DNA from 2 places in the Rhizobium sp. NZLR10 genome. Region 2 is predicted to be linked to the other one. Evidence: riboswitches for the same ligand, from Rfam matches in the RefSeq annotation. Region 2 holds a riboswitch; the other holds the start of a gene.

Region 1 (3,408 bases), on a different contig from region 2:
CGATAGAAAGTGCCTTCATCGAAAACTCCAATTCATCCAGCCGTTCCCACCCTAGGGCCGCCAAATTGAACTGGAGATGAACTTCACGTTCATGTTTGCGGGAGAAAAAGAAGCGATTTCGGACCGCTCATCGCAGCGCCGGCCAGCTGGTTTTCCCGCAAGGGCAGGCGCTTCAGGGCCATCCACCGGCCCGCAAAAACCGTTCATGTCCTGCCGTAAAATGCGTCGGGACCCGGGTCACGCCCGGCGGCGACCTCGGTCAGCCGCCCAAGGTAATGCGCCCAGCCTTCCGCATGCCCGGCGCATTGATCGGCGCTCGGTAGGCCGCTATGCGTCAGTCGCAGCAGTGTTCCGCCCCCCTGCTCGATCAGGTCGATCTCGACGAGGCTCGACCCCGGCGGCACCACCTCGCTGCCGTCCCAGCCGAAGCTGTAGGCAAGGCGATGAACCGGCACCACCTCGCGAAACGAGCCGCGCGCAAAGCGGGCACCGGTGACGTTGACAAGATAGAGCCCGCCCGGCTGCGGCTCGACCTCTGCCTCCGTCCCCATCCAGCGCAGGATCTTCTGCGGGTCGGTCATCAGCGCAAACACTGCGGCCGGCGGCGCCGCAATATGCGCCTCGCGGTGAACGACGAAAGATTCTGGCATCACGCTCTCCGATAGTTGTCATGGCCTGCCTCGCCGCGGGCGGGATCAGCGGGTCATGCTGTTTTGACGTGGGTGTCCTCGCGTGAGCATGTAGGCGGAAGTACCCGATCAGCAAGGGTGGTCGGGCCACGCCGCCCCCGTCGCCCGGCACCGGCGCGGCATCCTCCAACGTCCCTCATGCTGAGGCGCGTAGCCCGTGGGGCGGAGCCTCGAAGCACTCGCCGCAACGCTGCTCCCTGCCTTCATCTAGCATCCGCGCACCCGCCGCGTCCTTCGGGGCCTCTGCGGCGCACCTCAGGACAAGGCTCTCTGGGGGGTGCAGCCAGCTAGGTGGCGATCGCCTCACCCCATCCCCGCCTCCGCGATGCAAGCATTTCGCCCTATTGCCAGCCCTTCGTCTTCCCCCTATTGTCCCGGCCGTTCTCAGGGCGGGGTGAAAGTCCCTACCGGCGGTATGCAGTTTCGATTGCGAGCCCGCGAGCGCCTTCCTCGGAAGGGTCAGCAGATCAGGTGAGATGCCTGAGCCGACGGTCATAGTCCGGATGAAAGAGAACGCACGTTCCCAGCCCTTGCGGCTGTCGGGGACGTTCGTGATCGCCTTGGGTGATGTGTCTGTTCGCCAAAGGAGATTACCATGACACCCACCCGCTACGCCTTTATCAAAGCCAGCTGGCACGCCGACATCGTCGACCGCGCCCTTGACGGCTTCTATCAGCTCGTGCCGCCCGAACAGGTCGATGTGTTCGATGTTCCCGGCGCATTCGAGATGCCGCTGCTTTCCCGCGATCTGGCCGCAAGCGGACGTTATGGCGCCGTCATTGCCGCGGCTTTCGTCGTCGACGGCGGAATTTACCGCCACGAATTCGTCGCTCAGGCGGTGGTCGACGGGCTGATGCGCGCCGGCATGGATACCGGCGTGCCGGTGCTTTCGGTTTCGCTGACGCCGCATCAGTATCAGGAAACCGAGCACCATAAGCAGATCTACCGCGCGCATTTCGTCGAGAAAGGGCGGGAGGCCGCAAAGGCCGCGCTCACAATCGGGAAGACACGCGCCGCTCTTGCCGCGTAAGGCGGCTCCCCCCGAACCGGGGCGGCGGGACCGATCCCGCCGTCTTCATCAGGTCAATTCCGACAGAATAATTGATTCGACGCCCTCGCCGCGCTGTGATCCACTCACCCCCGACATGTATCGCCATTCTTAATGCGTCCCAAACCTTAAGGAGCTGAAGATGAGCAATGCAATGCGCAGTGAAACCCCTATCGAAAATTCGCGAACACGGCCCGTCGACACCAAGCTCGAGGTGGTCGTCATCCCCGTTTCCGACGTCGATCGCGCCAAACGTTTCTACGACAGCCTGGGCTGGCGGCTCGACGCCGACTTCGCCAATGATGCCGATTTCCGGGTGCTCCAGTTTACCCCGCCCGGCTCCGGCTGCGCGATCATCTTCGGCGAGAACGTCACCGCCGCGCCACCTGGCTCCGCCCAGGGGCTCTACCTTATCGTCTCCGACATCGAGGCCGCCCGCCGCGATCTTATCGCTCGCGGCGTCGAGGTCAGCGACGTGTTCCACGACGCTGCCGGCGTCTATGCCGGCAAGGACGAGCCCTATCTCTTCGGACGGCTGCGCATCGCCGGCCGAGATCCCGAAAACCGCAGCTATCGCTCCTTCGCCTCGTTCAAGGATCCCGATGGCAATGGCTGGCTATTCCAGGAGGTCACCACGCGATTGGCGGGACGCATCGACGCCGACGAGACAGCCTTTGCGACCTCGAGCGACCTTGCATCAGCGCTGCGCCGCGCGGCGACCGCCCACGGCGAACACGAAAAGCGAAACGGCGGCAAGCACGACGAGGGCTGGCCGGACTGGTACGCCGACTACATGGTCAGTGAACAGTCTGGCCGAGAGCTGCCGCTATAGGCAGCGGTCTTTTCCGGCGAACTCAAACAGCCCTTGTTGAGGCATGCCTTCCTCCTGCGCACCTCCCTGAGGTGCGCAGGAGGAAGGCCAGTAGCCTCGAAGGACACCTCCAACGCTGCTCCGTGCATTCATTCGGCGTCGGCGCACGCGCCCGCCGTCACCGCTCGAAAAAATCCCGCCACTGTTTCTCGCCAACCAGGCAGTCGACCCCGGTCTCGGCGCCGGTGATTCTCTGCACCGTTGCCGGCGGGGAAAACCCGCTGATCTCCAGCACCAGCTTGCGGCGCACGGCAACGGCGAAATCCTCGATGTTGCGGACCGGCAGCACGAAGGCGCCGGGGCCGCCGATCACGCAATCCGCATAATATGTGTCGAGCCCGTTCGGCGCATCGGAGGGCCGCAGCATAATGGCAAGGCCATTGATGATCATGCCTGCTTCCACCGCCTTGTCGCGGGCGGATATGACTGGATTTCCGGAATTGTTCGGGCCATCGCCCGACACATCGATCACCTGTCGTCTGGACGGAAACGGACTGGAAACGATCATGCTGGCGCCTTGGGCGATCGCGGTGGAGATCGATGTACGCCGCTGCGTGGCAATCGGCCGGGCTTCGAGCTTTTCGGCAAAAGCGATCGCGTCCGCTTCCGTCTCGATGACCTGCCAGTCGATCACCGAATCCTGGACGACATAGCCCGCCCATTCGAAATAGCTGATGGCGATGCGGCCGGTCAGACCGCCCTTCACCGCATCGATGAATTCCTTGTGCTTGAGCGCTTCGACATAACCCTCGCGCTGGATGCCGATCTCCTCGAAATCCATCGAGCGCGAGGTGTCGACG
Region 2 (3,408 bases):
GAACAAGCCAAAGCCAATGCGGCCGCAGCCGATCTGGCGCCCCTTACGGCCGGTGTCATGGCGGCAACACGCGAGATCTACACGCGGCTGATCGCGCCGCATGTGCATCAGCGCTGGTAGGGCTGGAGCGTCGCTATTTTGTCAGGGCTGCGGCAAGTCGAGTCAGGCCCTCATCCGGCTGCCGCCACCGGCCGGGGTCGAGCCATGGGTTTCGGCCCGTCCCTCGTAAACGAGACGAAGGGGATGTGCCGCAACCACTCGGTTCCCTGCCCACATCTAGCATGGCACCTCCCCTTTTCCCCGTTTTCCGGGGGAGAAGGTTAGGGTACCTCAGGCGGGTTTCCGCTCTTTGCGCATCTCGTTTCGCATGATGAAGAGTGAGGCGGAAAGGATGAGCACTGCGCCTAGCCAGAGGTAGCCGGCCGGCGCATAACCGAAGAACAGCCAGCCGGCCAGCACATTCAGCGGCAGCTTCAGATCGTCGAAAGGTTGAATGTAGGCGGCATCCGCTGCGGAATAGGCAAGCGTCAGGAAATACTGCGCTGCGGCGGTCAGCAGCCCCGCCAGCAGGAACAAGGCAAGTGTTGTACCCGTCGGCACTGCAAAGCCTGCCGCAAGCGCCAGCCCTCCGTTTATCGGCGTCAGCAGAACGAGCAGCCAGACGGTGATCGTCTCCGGTCGTTCGATGCCCGTCAGGCTCTTGGTGATCAGCGACGAGGCGCCCCACAGCAGCGCCGAGAGCACCGGCAAGAGTGCTGCCCAGCCAAAGCCGTCCGACCATGGCTGCAGGATGATCATCGCGCCGGTGAAACCGGCTGCGGTCGCCGCCCAGCGGGCCGGACCGACGCGCTCACCCAGGAAGAGCCGGGCGCCGAGAATGATGAAGAACGGCGAGGTCATCACCAGCGCGATCGCCTGCCAGATCGGCACCGCGGCAAGGCCGGCGACCCAGGCCTCGACCCCGAGCGCGGCAAGCACGACGCGCGCCAGGTGACGCCAGGGATAGTGCGTGCGCATCGCCGCCAGGCCGAGCCTGCGCAGGAACGGCAGCGAAAACAGGAAGGCGAAGCCATATTGCCAGAAGGCGGCCGAGGCCGAGGGAAAGGCAAGCTTCATCGTCAGCCATTGGGTGACGACGTTAAGAAGCGAAAAGGCGATGCCGGCAAGGACCATCCAGAGTGCACCGACAATGGCGCGGGACGGCTCGACCGCAAGAGAATTCTGACTCATGTCTTTCATCCAAAACCAGGGACCAACATAAATCAGGACGCATGAGCCACGAACAGGCGACGCAGGACACCCCGCCCTTCGCACGGCCGACACTCATTCTCTTCCATCCGGACTTTAACCGTCGGCTCCGGATTCGCACCGGATCTGCTGACCCTCCCCCAGCATTGGCGCGGAAGGCGGCGCTCGCGGGCTCAGGCAGAAACCCATACCGCCGGTGGGGAGTTTCACCCCGCCCTGAGAACAGAAATGTCGTAGATCAAAGCCCGCATGGCGGCAAGCCACGAAAGCAAGGGCCCAGCAAAGCAAAAGGGGTCCGACAAAGCCGAACCCCTTTCCAAATCCTGCACAGCCGGTCTCGTTTACGGCTGGCGGATAATCTCAGATCAGCCGTTGACGGCGTCCTTCAGGCCCTTGCCGGGCGTGAACTTCGGCACGTTGCGAGCCGGAATGTCTACCTCAGCGCCCGTCGACGGGTTGCGGCCCTTCGATGCGGCACGATGAGAAACGGTGAAGCTGCCGAACCCTGCAAGGCGGATGTCGCCCTTGTTCTTGAGTTCACCCTGGACAACGTCGAAAACCGCGTCAACAGCGGAAGCCGCGTCAGACTTCGTCAGTCCTGCCTTTTCGGCGACTGCGGACACGAGTTCATTCTTGTTCATGTTTCCACCCCTTTCTAAATGGTACGAAACGACTCAATATAAGCTAGGCGCCGAATAGGTATCATCAGGCCCGCCGGGAACCCAAAAGCCCTGCAAATCAAGGAAAAGCAAGCGTCTACATGACGTTTTCACAAAAAAGGCTGGCGTTTTCGCCAGCCTTTTTCCGAGTTTTCAGCCAATGGGGCATAAATGTGGCCGAGGCCACTCAATGCGCTATGGTTGCGCCCGTCTCGTCGAGGCCTTCGACCGATGCGATGACCGGCGTTTCCACCGTGCCGTCCCATTCGATCGGCTCCGGCCGCCGGATCAGCGCATGCTTGATCACCTCGCCCATGCGGGATACCGGGATGATCTCCATGCTGTTCTTCACGTTATCCGGAATCTCCGCCAGATCCTTGGCGTTCTCCTCCGGAATCAGCACCTTCTTGATGCCGCCGCGAAGGGCTGCGAGCAGCTTTTCCTTGAGACCGCCGATCGGCAGAATACGACCGCGAAGGGTGATCTCACCGGTCATGGCCACGTGCCTGTTCACCGGGATACCGGTCATGATCGAGACGATCGCGGTCGCCATGGCGACGCCGGCCGAGGGGCCATCCTTCGGCGTCGCGCCTTCCGGCACGTGCACGTGGATGTCGCTCTTGTCGAAGCGCGGTGGCTCGATGCCGAAATCGACAGCGCGCGAGCGGACATAGGAGGCCGCCGCCGAGATCGATTCCTTCATGACTTCCTTCAGATTGCCGGTGACCGTCATGCGGCCCTTGCCCGGCATCATCACGCCTTCGATGGTCAGCAACTCGCCGCCGACCTCCGTCCAGGCAAGACCTGTGACAACGCCGACCTGATCCTCGCCCTCGGCTTCGCCGTGGCGGAAGCGCGGGACGCCCAGATAGTCGGAGATGTTGGCAGCCGTCACATGCACGGACTTCGTCTTGCCCTTGATGATCTCGGTGACCGCCTTGCGGGCAAGCTTCATCAGTTCGCGCTCGAAGTTGCGGACGCCGGCTTCACGGGTGTAGTGCTGGCTGATGGACATCAGGGCGTCGTCGTTGACCGAGAATTCTTCCGGCTGCAACGCATGTTCCTTGATGGCCTTCGGCAGCAGATGCCGCTTGGCGATCTCGCGCTTTTCATCTTCGGTGTAGCCGGCGATACGGATGATCTCCATGCGGTCCATCAGCGGCGCCGGGATGTTCAGCGTATTCGCCGTCGTAATGAACATCACATCCGACAGGTCGTATTCGACCTCAAGATAATGGTCCATGAAGGTCGAGTTCTGTGCCGGATCGAGTACCTCGAGCAGGGCCGAAGACGGATCGCCGCGATAGTCCTGGCCGAGCTTGTCGATCTCGTCGAGCAGGAAGAGCGGGTTGGACTTCTTCGCCTTCTTCATCGACTGGATGACCTTGCCGGGCATCGAGCCGATATAGGTGCGGCGGTGACCGCGGATTTCGGCTTCGTCGCGAACGCCGCCAAGCGCCATGCGGACATACTCACGGCCGGTCGCCTTGGCGATCGACTG

What was found. Region 2 has a riboswitch for FMN ahead of HJB82_RS09885 (DMT family transporter). Riboswitches for the same ligand answer to the same signal wherever they lie in the genome.
Region 1: linked by a shared signal. The riboswitch ahead of HJB82_RS07095 (6,7-dimethyl-8-ribityllumazine synthase) and the one ahead of HJB82_RS09885 (DMT family transporter) in region 2 are both predicted to bind FMN.

The regions. Positions count from the first base shown of each region.
Region 1 covers NZ_JABDWE010000003.1:296,280-299,687, reverse strand. Annotated here, with positions in the region: gene HJB82_RS07105 (GCG_CRPN prefix-to-repeats domain-containing protein) at 1-19, opposite strand, end outside; gene HJB82_RS07100 (SRPBCC domain-containing protein) at 204-650, opposite strand; FMN riboswitch at 1,066-1,208, shown strand; gene HJB82_RS07095 (6,7-dimethyl-8-ribityllumazine synthase) at 1,285-1,719, shown strand; gene HJB82_RS07090 (VOC family protein) at 1,880-2,569, shown strand; gene HJB82_RS07085 (DUF1194 domain-containing protein) at 2,727-3,408, opposite strand, start outside.
Region 2 covers NZ_JABDWE010000005.1:119,733-123,140, reverse strand. Annotated here, with positions in the region: gene HJB82_RS09890 (aldo/keto reductase) at 1-120, shown strand, start outside; gene HJB82_RS09885 (DMT family transporter) at 331-1,230, opposite strand; FMN riboswitch at 1,322-1,476, opposite strand; gene hupB (DNA-binding protein HupB) at 1,614-1,889, opposite strand; gene lon (endopeptidase La) at 2,095-3,408, opposite strand, start outside.